DNA from 2 places in the Mannheimia glucosida genome. Region 2 is predicted to be linked to the other one. Evidence: riboswitches for the same ligand, from Rfam matches in the RefSeq annotation. Region 2 holds a riboswitch; the other holds the start of a gene.
The links. Region 2 has a riboswitch for thiamine pyrophosphate ahead of thiM (hydroxyethylthiazole kinase). Riboswitches for the same ligand answer to the same signal wherever they lie in the genome.
Positions count from the first base shown of each region.

Region 1 (3,421 bases), 1.1 Mb from region 2:
AACTTACGCTCACGATCTCGATTACGTAGCTCTAAGCTAAATTCTTCTTCTTGGCTTGCGCGGTCATTTGGATCAGCAAAATTAGTCATATCTTCTTGAAGTTGGCTTTTTGTACGCTCCGCTTCTTCCATAATTTGGCTATGCCACGCTTTCAGAATTTTAGTGAAATGCTCACGTTGGGCTTCATTCATATATTCTTCATCTTTTTTCGGCTCATAAGGCTCAACGCCAGCTAATGCCAATAAACCAAGAGATGTGGTTTTAGCCACTTGAGTCATAGATCTACTCCTTGTTTGGAATTTTCATCGTTAAAATTATATCCGAATAAAACTAGCTTACTTTTAACTTACTTTTTTCGGGCTTTTTTGTAATGGCGGCTATAAATAACACGAAATGGAGTAACTAAGCAAATAAATTTGCAAAAATTTTGCATGCGAGTTGATTTATTTCGCAAAAAACAATAGCCAAATTAAGATTCGGCTATTTTTACAATGCTTTCTTTCTCCTTTATATCTACCAACTATTTGCCCAAGTAGCGAGCCATTTCTGAATAGTGTCGGAAGAAGGCGGATCAAAGCTTAATATTTTATAAGTAGGCATTTGGCTAAACGCAGGATCTGTCCCCTCAAGTAGCACAGGGTTCATCACATTATGGTATGAAATAATGTGCTGAGATTCAGGCTCGTGCAAAAATGCCAAAAATTGATTTGCTAGTACCTTTTGTTTGCTTGTTTTGAGAATAGCTGCATTTTCAACTTGGGTAAGATGCCCCTCCTCAAATGCTGCTGCCACATATTTATCGGTCTTATCATACCATTGATGATATAAAGGGGAAGTAGTATAACTTAGCACTACATCTGACTCCCCTTTTAAAAAGGCACCATAAGTTTCAGACCAGCCCTTTCCAACCGTTACCGTATGTTTAGCCAATGTTTTCCAAGCATTTTCTGCCTCATTACCATACACTTGATTCACCCATAATAGAAAACCTCGTCCAACACTACTGGTTCTCGGATCTTGATAAATCACTTTTAAATCTTGGCGTTCTACCAACTCTTTTAGGCTTTTAGGTGGATTAGCCAACTTTTCTTTATCATAAATAAAAGCATAAGATCCCATATCATACGGGAAGAAAATCTTATCTTTAATTTCCAATTTGGTTTTTGCCTCAAATTCGCTAAATAAACCTGATTTTTCAGCTTCCGGCTGTAAGAAATTATCAATACCGACCACGACATCGGCTTTTGTTTTTTTCCCTTCTAAACGTAAGCGGTTAAACATCGTCACACTATCGTCAAACGGCATAAATTTAAGATCACAGCCACACACCTTCTCAAAATTCTGTTCTAATTTAGCTGCCGGGCCATATTCCGATGCAAAAGAGCTATAGGTATAAACCGTTAAAGTTGGCTGATTAGCGAATGCGACTGTGCTTAATAAAGCAAATGAAGATAAAATGAATTTCATAAAGCGTCCTTCTAAATTAAATGAATAGAAGGATTTAAGAGTGGCAAATTTGCTATCTCAAATCCCTACGCTGATATTAATCAGATCAGGTTCTATGGGTATCTCTCAGCAACAAGCGGTTTGATTTGGTGAAAAATTTGCAAAGTTTCAATCAAAAACAACCGCTTGTAGCACCCCAATGAGAACGCTGTATTGTAGAAAGTTTACCTCTGAATTTCAACCATAAGCAAACGTTTGCTATTAAACCTGAAAATCATTATACTATCGCCCTAGTCCAAATAAGGAACTAGAAATGAATTGCACAACATCACATATCTCAAATTCCCAACAGCTACGCATCTTTGTTTGAGGCGTAGCTGTTTTTTTATTCATTTCTTAAGTTAATCACACAACGCCTCTCTAAAACATAGGCGTTTGTTGCATAAATTCACCATATCGAAAGGAACAGCATAAATGAGCCAACTGATTCGTACCCTAAAAGGTCATATCCGTGATGAAATCATCAAACAAGGCGGCTGGGTAAATGCACATGCACACGCAGACCGAGCCTTTACTATGACACCGGAAAAAATCACTGTTTACCAAAATGCGAATCTGCAACAAAAATGGGATTTAGTCGATGAAGTGAAACGTAATTCTACGGTGGAAGACTACTACCGCCGCTTTTCACAAGCGATTGAGTTAATGATTTCTCAAGGCGTGACTGCCTTCGGAACCTTTGTCGATATTGACCAAGTATGCGAAGACCGAGCCATCATTGCCGCACATAAAGCTCGTGAAGTCTATAAAAACGATATTATTCTGAAATTTGCCAACCAAACATTAAAAGGCGTGATTGAGCCAAATGCAAAAAAATGGTTTAATATTGGATCTGAAATGGTGGATATGATTGGTGGCTTGCCTTACCGTGACGAACTGGATTACGGCAAAGGCTTGGAAGCAATGGATATTTTAATGGATAAAGCCAAATCGCTCGGCAAAATGCTCCACGTCCACGTTGATCAATTTAACTCACCTAAAGAAAAAGAGACCGAACAACTGTGTGATAAATCGATTGAGCATGGTATGCAAGGGCGAGTGGTTGCCATTCACGGGATTTCCATTGGTTCGCACCCGAAAGAATATCGAAAAATGCTTTACCAAAAAATGCGTGATAGCCAAATGATGGTCATTGCCTGTCCGATGGCGTGGATTGATAGCGGACGTAAGGAAGATTTACAACCCTTCCATAACGCTTTAACCCCTGCTGATGAACTCATTCCTGAAGGCATTACCGTTGCTATCGGCACAGATAATATCTGTGATTATATGGTACCACTTTGCGAGGGCGATATGTGGCAAGAACTCAGCCTTTTATCAGCAGGCTGTCGTTTTACTAACCTAGAAGAAATGGCAAATATTGCCAGCATCAATGGTCGAAAAGTACTGGGTTTAGTCTAACCGAATAAATGAAAGGCGAACCCTTAGGTTCGCCTTTAATAACAGCATAACCGATTATTTAAACAAGTTACCCAAAATCCCTTTTGCCGCTTGAGCTAATAAGTCATTTGCATCAAAGTTTTTTAAGTCTTCAACATTACCATTCGGGGTTAGAGTATCCACGATTTTTGGCAAGAACTGGGCTAATAAATCGCTCGCATCAGCAGCATCAACACCCGCTTCCTGAGCGGCATTTTGAATGTTTTCTTGCCCGAACACATCACTGATTTGTTCGCCCGAAACAGGTGCATTATCTTCATCGCTGCTGATCCAAGTGCGTAACACATCATCTAATCCGCCTTGTTGGAATTTGGCAATCAGCCCTTCAATCCCACCTTGTGAGGCGAGTAAATTTTGAATTAATTGAGTTGCAGTTGATTGGTTATTGCCACTCAATACTGAAGAAGCCAATGAACCTAAAATATTTCCTAACATAATTTCTCCTATGCAAGCGGTACAATTTTGCGAAAATTTT
Region 1 covers NZ_CP176502.1:2,250,004-2,253,424, forward strand. The annotation lists gene dksA (RNA polymerase-binding protein DksA) at 1-278, opposite strand, end outside; gene thiB (thiamine ABC transporter substrate binding subunit) at 514-1,467, opposite strand; TPP riboswitch at 1,512-1,655, opposite strand; gene ACJ7Z2_RS10840 (amidohydrolase family protein) at 1,921-2,907, shown strand; gene ACJ7Z2_RS10845 (YidB family protein) at 2,962-3,381, opposite strand.
Region 1: it holds a riboswitch for thiamine pyrophosphate, as region 2 does, so the genes downstream of both, thiB (thiamine ABC transporter substrate binding subunit) here and thiM (hydroxyethylthiazole kinase) in region 2, are expected to answer to the same signal.

Region 2 (3,421 bases):
TGTTAAGCCGTAAACTACGGTTGCTCCTGTGGCAATTAACAGCAGTAAACGCCGCCCGATTTTGTCGGAATACAAGCCGGAGAAGAAAATCGCAATGCCGAAAATCACGGAGGTAATCAGCAAATATTGGGTGTAGAGATTTGCCGGTAAACCTAAGCCTGTAGCGTGTCCTGCTTGAGAAACTGCCACCGGGCTTTTGACGAAAATTGGGGTAAAGGCAACTAAAATGTAGAACAGCACATAACCTGCGGTGGCAATAAATACGCCGATCATAAATGGTTTGAAATGCTTGCTAAAGAGCGTTTTAAGCGGTGTGTGGCGGTTTTTGCCTTGCTGTTCTGCTTTGAGGAAAATCGGGCTCTCGCTGATTTTAATGCGGATATATAAGCCGATAAAAATCATCACAATAGAAGCTACAAATGGAATTCGCCACGCCCAATCCAAGAAGGCTTGTTCTCCGTAAATTAAATTTACCAAGTAGAACGCTCCGTTTGCCAACAGCAAGCCGATTGGGGCGCCCATTTGCGGAAAAATACCAAAAAATGCCCGCTTGTGTTTCGGGGCGTGTTCGGTGGCAACGAGAGCAGCTCCGCCCCATTCGCCGCCTAAGCCTAAACCTTGTCCGATTCTACAGAGGCAGAGTAACACGGTTGCCCAAATGCCAATGGCGGCATAATTAGGCAAAAGCCCGATTGCTACGGTAGATAAGCCCATTAATAAGAGCGAGGCAATCAGGGTTTGTTTGCGTCCGTATTTATCGCCGAAATGCCCGAATAAAATCGACCCCATCGGGCGGGTGAAAAAGGCAAGGGCAAGCACGGAAAGCGACATTAATTGGTTGGAAACCGGATCATCGCTATTAAAAAACTGCACGTTAAACACCAGCACTGCTGCCATCGTGTAGATGTAGTTATCAAAATATTCAATCGCCGTGCCGACCATTGAGGCAACCGCCACTTTAGTTGGGTTTGAGTGAGCTTTAGACATATTCAACCCTCGCATATTGCTCAACGGTTTCAGGCGTTAATGCTCCAAGTGTATCCAGCAGATTGACGGCAAATTGCCCGTATTGAGTTGGTTTGAGTGCTTGAGCAGCTACTTCGCCTGCAATGGCATAAGCGGTGCAAGCCTCAATAAGTGCGTTGAAATAGTGTTCTTTGTCGGCAACGGCTAAGAATGCACCGCATACCGCACTTAATAAACAGCCTGAAGCCGTAATTTGTGGGAACATCGGGCTGCCGTTGTGCAATAAAACCGTGCGTGAGCCGGAGCTTACTACATCGGTTTCGCCACTGATTGCGACTAAAGTTTGGTAACGCTTGGCAACCTGTTGGGCGATTTCAACCACATTATGCGAGCCTTCGCCGGCATCAACGCCTTTGGCCTGCCATTCTACATCGGCGAGGGTAGCTAGTTCCCCCGCATTTCCACGAATGGCGGTGAAGTGAATTTGTTTGAGTAAGGTTTCAACGGTTTGACGGCGGAAAGGTGTTGCTCCAACGCCGACAGGGTCAAGAATGACCGGAATGCCTAAACGGTTGGCGGTTTTGCCGGCAAGTACCATTGCTTCCACTTCTTTGCCGATAAGCGTGCCGATATTAATCACCACGGCGTTACTGAGTGCCGGCACGGACTCCATCTCCTCAATAGCGGCTGCCATAATAGGCGAAGCCCCAAGTGCCAATAAACCGTTGGCGGAAAAATTAGCGGCAACAATGTTGGTAATGTTGTGAACAAGCGGTCGATTTTGTCGAATTTTTTGCAAATAATGCGAGCGATAGGGGAGTGATGTGGTCATCGTTTATTCCTTAATGATTGAAAAACAACGCACCAACACCAACGGGGAATAGATGGGTTTACGCCTTTAGTTTCCTACGTCAGTGCTAACTGCATCAGGTTCAACGGGTATTTCTCAGCTTGTAAAAACAAGCACCCCGACTAAATGAGGCTTTAATATAATCACTAAAAAAGCGGTTGTAAAGGGCTACAACCGCGGTTTTCAGCTAAGCCGCTTCTCGGTGATAGAAACGCAAGCTATGCTCTTTTTGGCGGGCGGAACTAAAGGCGGAGACTCGTTTTAGATAGCCGATTACCCGAGTGCCGTAATCAATATTATCGGAGCCGCATTTGCTACAACTGTGCAAAGTGCGTTTGTCGATGTGGCTACATTCGTTGCAAATCGTGATTTTGACGTTAATACAAAAATAATTGCAGCCGGTTTTAGCGGCGGTATCCAGCAAGGAGCGATAGCCAGCTTGGGTTAAGGCTTCGTCTAAATTCAAGTGTAGAGCGGAGCCTCCGTCCAGCCATTCAATCAGCTCTCTGCCGTGCAGTAAGAATTTATCCAAAGCATTAATTTCTTCATCTTCTACCACATAGAAATAGGAATTGTAGCAATCTCGTGGTACGAAATAGCCGTCCTCTTTGTCCCATTTGGCGTTTTTGACCCCTAAATTTTCAGCAGGCACAAATTCGGTGTTGAATTTCACGCCATATTGTTGGCTGGCGGCTTGATTTGCCTCGAAGATGGTTTTTAGGCGAGACTGCACAAAATCAATATATTCAGGGTTATAGCCTACTTTCAAACCTTGCGATTCTGCCGCTTCCGCCATTCCGTTAATGCCAATAGTCAGGAATTGTTTATTCAGTGAAATAAAACCGGCATCATAAACCGGCAACATACCGCTAGCTAAATATTCCTCCATTAATTTGCGGTAAGCGTATTGATATTTATGGATCTTGCTGACCTCTTCGCTTAAATCACGGTTATCTTGCACTAAACGGTTCATATTAATAGTAATTACATTGATTGAACCTGTCGCAACACCTCCTGCCCCTAATGAATAGGAGAAGCTGTGATCGCTGATTTCATTTCTTAAGCGGCAGCAAGAAGCAAGGGAGTCCGGATTATCTGATTGGTAAATGAAGAATGAATTGCCTTGAGATAGCTCTTTTGCCATTTGATTGGCAAACTCGTCATCTTTACATTTGCCCTTTTCGGTAAGCATTGCCGCGGTCACAACAGGGAAAGTGAGAATTGCTTTGCTTCGCTCTTTATTGAACCATTGCATAAAGAAAAGTTGTAATTTTGAAGTGGTTTCCCAATTTGGTTTCTCAAAATCAGGGAAAACAAAACGGTTAAACATCGCTTCAAAATAGAATTTGTCATATACCGAAATATTCCAAAATACGCTTTGATAACCACGAGCGGCTGCAGGTTGGTTGATGCTATACACAACCTGTTGCAGGTGGTTTTCAATGTCTGAACGATGGGTTTGTAAGTAATTATCGCCGTAATCTTTGCGGGCAAAATAGTCAAAATAGGTCAGAAATTCAACCGTAGCGACTGCACCGGCAAACTGAGAACTGACCGCAAAGACAAAATTGATAAAAGAACCGCAGAATGAGGCTAAATGTTTCG
Region 2 covers NZ_CP176502.1:1,020,337-1,023,757, forward strand. The annotation lists gene ACJ7Z2_RS05065 (MFS transporter) at 1-987, opposite strand, end outside; gene thiM (hydroxyethylthiazole kinase) at 980-1,798, opposite strand; TPP riboswitch at 1,853-1,947, opposite strand; gene nrdD (anaerobic ribonucleoside-triphosphate reductase) at 2,004-3,421, opposite strand, start outside.